One region of the Neobacillus sp. C211 genome, then DNA from elsewhere that is predicted to be linked to it. Evidence: riboswitches for the same ligand, from Rfam matches in the RefSeq annotation. Region 1 holds a riboswitch; the other holds the start of a gene.
What was found. A riboswitch is a leader RNA that binds a small molecule or an ion and turns the genes downstream of it on or off. The one in region 1 is predicted to bind lysine.
Positions count from the first base shown of each region.

Region 2: it holds a riboswitch for lysine, as region 1 does, so the genes downstream of both, ACSU6B_RS07200 (aspartate kinase) here and dapA (4-hydroxy-tetrahydrodipicolinate synthase) in region 1, are expected to answer to the same signal.

Region 1 is NZ_JBPXRO010000022.1:27,490-30,663, reverse strand. Features, by position in the region: gene ACSU6B_RS19300 (MFS transporter) at 1-887, shown strand, start outside; gene ACSU6B_RS19295 (hypothetical protein) at 980-1,174, shown strand; lysine riboswitch at 1,273-1,453, shown strand; gene dapA (4-hydroxy-tetrahydrodipicolinate synthase) at 1,584-2,471, shown strand; gene ACSU6B_RS19285 (ribonuclease J) at 2,688-3,174, shown strand, end outside.
Region 2 is NZ_JBPXRO010000005.1:142,397-145,570, reverse strand. Features, by position in the region: gene uvrC (excinuclease ABC subunit UvrC) at 1-1,227, shown strand, start outside; lysine riboswitch at 1,298-1,475, shown strand; gene ACSU6B_RS07200 (aspartate kinase) at 1,589-2,806, shown strand; gene ACSU6B_RS07195 (YslB family protein) at 2,855-3,174, opposite strand, start outside.

The DNA of each region.
Region 1 (3,174 bases):
ACGGGATTGCAGGGGGAATGGTCGGGACTGCTACAGGTACGATTGTGGCCCAGATTATCCCGGCTGCTCGAAAAGCGGAAGGGATTGGCTACTTCAGCATGAGTGCAACACTCGCTACCGCTATCGGGCCATTCATCGGACTCTATATGACCCAACATACAGATTTCCAAATGATTTTTATTTTCTCCCTTGCTTTAGGGGTAATTAGTTTGATCACTGCATTCTTTGTTGATGTGCCTGCATTAACTGTATCGGTGAAAACATCTGAAGTAAAAGGATTTAAGCTTTCCAACTATATTGAGCCAAAGGCACTGCCCATCGCTGTCATTACACTGGTAGTAGCTTTTTGTTATTCCAGCGTTCTTTCTTTTATTAACTTCTATGCGATTGAAATCGACTTAGTTAGTACGGCGAGTTTCTTCTTCCTAGTCTATTCTATCGCAGTATTGTTATCACGCCCGATCACAGGCCGCTTAATGGACCTGAAGGGTGCAAACTATATAATGTATCCGGGCTTTGTCCTCTTAGCAGCCGGCTTATTTCTATTAAGTTCAGCAAGTATTAGCATCACTTTATTGGTAGCAGGTGTTCTAATTGGCCTTGGTTTCGGTAACATGCAGTCAAGCACCCAGGCAGTGGCCGTTAAAGTAACTCCTCCGCATCGGATGGGTTTGGCGACATCGACCTTCTTTATCTTTCTTGATGCAGGACTTGGATTCGGTCCATATATCCTTGGATTCATTATTCCATTAACCGGCTTTAGCAGCCTGTATGTAATCTTAGGTATTGTCGCTCTGGCCACCTCAATTCTTTACTATTTTCTGCACGGCAAGAAAGAACGTTCAGGAAGGACGATTATGACTGGACCAACCCCCGACCCTAATTGATTTCAGGTAACCGGCCGATCGAAGGCACGCATAAAACCGGTTTATAGCCAATATGATAAACATAAGAATCCTAATTAAAGGGGTCGGTAGATATGATAATTTTTAATAAAATTGCATTATCATTTGTTGTCTTTTTTTCCTTCAGTATTATCATAAATACTTATTTGGGAGAAAAGGAACGGGTCCAATCTAATGTTATTTACTTTGTTATGAACGGGTTTGCTTATATTGTATCTGCCTTAGAAGTTGAAAAGGATAAACTGAGTTTAGAAACGGTAGAAATATAGTGTGAATTTCAAATAAAGTTCCAATTGCCCTTGAACCAAAAGGAATATTCTGATATATTTACTATCAATTAAATATTTTCTTACTTCATGTTTTTTGAAGTGAGGATAGAGGCGCAAAGACCATTAGTACACAATATGAGGATAATGAGGTCCAATGATGATTGTGAAAAGGGGAATTTGCCGAAGCTTCAATGAATCTCATTGGTCTTGAAGCTGGTTCTGCTATTGAAAAAATACAGAACTGTCATATAGGAAACTATATGGAGGGCTATCTTACGCACGGGAACTTATTTTTCTTATGTTTCTACTGCAACAGCGAACCCTCGTTGTTGCTTTTTTGCGTTAAATTATGAATGGCCTTTACCCACCTCTAAATTTTATAAAAATTTTAATTAAAGGGTGAGAAATGATGAATTTTGGCCAAGTTTTAACCGCAATGGTTACGCCATTTGATCAAAATGGTGAAGTAGATTTTAACGCAACAAGAATACTTGTAGATTATTTAATCGAAAATGGTACCGATGGAATCGTAGTTGCTGGTACAACCGGAGAATCTCCTACATTAACAACGGAAGAAAAAGTGGCATTATTTAAATTGGTTGTCGACGCTGTCAATGGAAGAGTTCCGGTTATCGCTGGAACTGGCTCAAATAACACGAGAGCTTCCATCAGCTTAACAAAGCTGGCTGAAGAAACAGGAGTCGATGGGATTATGCTTGTTGCTCCTTATTACAACAAACCATCCCAAGAAGGCATGTATCAGCACTTCAAAACGATTGCTGAATCTACACCATTACCGATTATGCTTTATAATATCCCCGGCCGAAGTGTGGTCAACCTGTCGGTAGAGACCATTGTTCGACTTTCACAGATTCCAAATATTGTCGCCTTAAAAGAAGCAAGCGGTAACTTAGATGCTATGGCTGAAATTATTAGCCAAGCACCAAGTGATTTTACCCTTTATAGTGGTGATGATGGCTTAGCATTGCCGGTTTTAGCCATTGGTGGAGCTGGAGTGGTTTCCGTTGCTTCCCATGTCATTGGTAATGAAATACAAGAAATGATAAATCATTTTAAAAATGGGAATGTCCAAGATGCAGCTAGTGCCCATCGCCGTCTTCTCCCGATTATGAAAGCATTATTTGCGGCACCAAACCCAGCACCGGTAAAAGCCGCATTGAATATGAATGGAGTGAACGTTGGAGGTCTTCGTCTGCCATTGCTCCCGTTAACCACCGAAGAGCAAAGAATACTACAAGGTGTTCTACCAGCGAGCAATGTTAAAGTATTAATCTAAATACCGATAAGAATAGCTGCCAAACTCCGTAAAAAACCGGGTATTTGGCAGTTTTTTTTTGATCGACAAAAGTTTTACCTCCCTTATCCGATAAAGTAAATCCAAAGGGGCATACTATTCTTATTTACTTGGAATAAGGAGGATATTAACTTGCGAACTAATGATAATAAATTATCTATTTTCGCCTTAGGCGGCATAAATGAAATCGGTAAAAATATGTATGTGGTTCAGTACGCAGATGATATTTTTATCATTGACTGCGGCGGTAAATTTCCAGATGAAAGTTTGTTAGGAATTGATTTGATTATCCCCGATATTACTTACTTGGAAGAAAATCAGGAGAAAATCCGTGCTCTAATTGTGACCCATGGGCACGAAGATCATATTGGCGGTATTCCTTATATCTTAAGAAAATTGAATATCCCTATCTACGCTACCCATTTTACACTTGGTTTAATTGAATTAAAAATTGACGAGCATCGTCTCCATGGAAACACCAAACTCATGACAATTGACTCTAATTCAAAACTTGAGTTTGGAGAAACCACTGTATCTTTTTTCAGAGTAAGTCATAGTGTTCCTGATTGTCTCGGTATTGTCTTTCATACACCTGAGGGTAATGTCGTTCATACCGGGGATTTCAAGTTTGACTTAACGCCCGTGAATAATCAACATTCAGATATTCATAAAATGGCCAATATCG
Region 2 (3,174 bases), on a different contig from region 1:
ATGACGGATGAAATTACCCGCTTTTTGAATGGCGGTTATAAGGAAATAAAAAAAGAGCTTCAGGCAAAAATGTCAGCTGCTGCTGAAGAGTTAGACTTCGAACGAGCGAAGGAGTTCCGTGATAAAATCATTCATATCGAAACCATCATGGAAAAACAGAAAATTACCATGAACGATTTTACGGATCGTGATGTTTTTGGCTATGCAGTCGATAAAGGCTGGATGTGTGTGCAAGTCTTTTTTGTCCGCCAAGGGAAACTAATTGAGAGGGACGTCTCCATGTTCCCCTTCTATAATGAGCCTGAGGAAGAAATACTAACTTTCCTCGGACAATTTTATTCGAAAGCTAATCACTTCAAGCCGAAGGAAATCCTGATTCAAGATGAAGTCGATTTGAGTCTGGCGGAACAACTGCTTGAAGTAAAAGTGCTCCAGCCACAACGGGGGCAGAAAAAGGATATTGTCCAATTGGCAATCAAAAATGCAAAAATTGCCTTAAATGAAAAGTTTTCCTTGATCGAAAAGGATGAAGACCGCACCATTAAGGCGGTCGAGAACTTGGGGGAATTACTCGGAATCTATACTCCGCACCGGATTGAAGCATTTGATAACTCCAACATTCAAGGGACAGACCCAGTATCAGCCATGGTCGTTTTCATTGATGGGAAGGCAAATCATCGGGAGTACCGGAAATATAAAATTAAAACCGTTCAAGGACCTGATGATTATGAATCCATGCGTGAAGTGACAAGAAGAAGGTATTCACGCGCCTTAAAAGAAGAACTTCCCCTCCCTGATTTAATCATCATCGATGGTGGTAAAGGTCATGTTGAAGCCGTAAGAGATGTGTTGGAAAATGAGCTAGGACTGGATATTCCACTCTCGGGACTCGTCAAAGATGATAAACACAAAACTTCCCAATTGCTGTACGGCAATCCTTTGGGAATTGTTCCATTAGGCCGAAACAGCCAGGAGTTTTATTTACTGCAAAGAATTCAAGATGAGGTCCATCGCTTTGCCATTACATTTCATCGTCAGCTTCGTGGAAAAAGTGCCTTTCAATCCTTGCTCGACGATATTCCTGGAATCGGGGAGAAACGGAAAAAGCTATTGCTAAAACAATTTGGCTCTGTGAAAAAAATGAAAGAGGCTAGTATGGAGGAATTTACAAATATCGGAATTCCTATGAATGTAGCCGAAGAATTAATTAAAAAACTTCAATCCTAGTGATTGTAAGAAAAAATAGAACATGCTATAATAAGTGAAAATTTAATTTACTATCACTTTTACGTATTAAAGTGAAGGTAGAGGTGCGAGCTTCAAGAGTAATGGTTCTGAGAAGGATGAGCTTCTAAGACGGATCATGAAAGGGAATGTTCGCCGAAGTAAAGAAAGTCTCATTTCTTTCTTTGCTGGTCCTGTATTGAATAAATGCCGGATTGTCAAGACGAATGTCTTGGAGAGCTATCTTACATTGTAGGTGCGAGAATATTTTTTCGTGTTCTAGAGCAATGAGATGCCCTTCTCATTGCTTTTTTGTTTTTTGGGGGATAAATAAGGTATTCACTTAAAAGAAGGAGAAACAAACATGGGGATTATTGTACAAAAATTCGGAGGCACCTCCGTTGCGAATGTAGAAAGAATACTAAATGTTGCATCCTGTGTAAAAGAGGAGACAGACCGTGGCAATAATGTAGTCGTTGTTGTTTCTGCGATGGGAAAATCAACGGATACACTGGTCGGATTAGCAAAAGAAATTTCCGCACAGCCAAATAAGCGGGAAATGGACATGCTGTTATCAACAGGAGAACAGGTAACCATTGCGTTATTGTCAATGGCTTTAAATCAGCAAGGGCTTGACGCCGTCTCTTTTACAGGCTGGCAGGCAGGAATCATCACAGAACCTGTCCATGGAAATGCCCGCATTTCGAATATTAAAACGTCTGCAATTGAAACGGAGCTCGCAACGGGTAAGGTTGTCATTGTGGCAGGATTCCAAGGAATCACGGAAGAAGGCGCAATTACGACGCTCGGTCGTGGTGGTTCTGATACGACAGCTGTGGCATTAGCGGCAGCCTTAAAGGCAGATAAATGCGATATTTATACCGATGTTACTGGGGTTTTCACCACGGATCCAAGATATATCAAGAATGCTCGCAAATTATTATCAGTATCGTACGATGAAATGCTAGAGTTAGCTAATTTAGGAGCTGGTGTGCTCCATCCAAGAGCAGTAGAATTTGCTAAAAACTATCAGGTGCGGCTTGAGGTACGCTCGAGCATGGAGAGAGTAGAAGGAACAGTTATTGAGGAGGAAGCAGCAATGGAACAAAACTTAGTAGTCCGCGGTGTCGCATTTGAAGACGAAATAACAAAAGTAACAGTATTAGGATTGGCGAATTCATTAACAAGTCTATCTACCATCTTTTCAACACTAGCGGAAAATCACCTGAATGTTGACATTATTATTCAAAGTACTACAGAGGGCGATACGGCTAATTTGTCTTTCTCTATCCATACTAATGATTTATTAGAAACATTAAAGGTATTAGAAGATAATAAAGCAGTGCTTGCTTATGAGCAGCTTGATGCAGAAAATAAATTAGCAAAGGTGTCAATTGTTGGCTCAGGAATGATTTCTAATCCTGGTGTAGCAGCAAAAATGTTTGAGGTACTCGCTGCTAACAACATCCAAATTAAAATGGTCAGCACATCCGAAATCAAAGTATCAGCAGTAGTAGAAGAAAGAAATATGTTAAAAGCAGTAGAAGCCTTGCACGAAGCCTTCGAACTGGCAAACAAATAAAAAAAGGGTGTCAGGCACCAAGCGTTGCCTGACACCCTATTCCCACGTTTAGTTCTTTTCCCATTTAACAGTGAAAAGGACTTTATTTGATTTCTTTACAGGATGTTCAAAGGTTTCTGCATTGGCTTCTTTTTGAAGTTCAATTTGTTGGGCAAGGAAGCCCGCTTCGAGTTGGAAAAAGTGCTCAGCTTTTGATTTCACACGCGGGACAATAACTGGACTCATTAGTTCAAATTGGATCTCAGTTTTATTTTCTTTTTTAATTTCAAGTTGGCCCCAAGAGGCTTTGGTGAAAAAATCCATAATCTGAGCAATATCAGTTAGTGGAAATTTACGTGCGAGGCGTTTTCCGGCCCAATATAAAATTT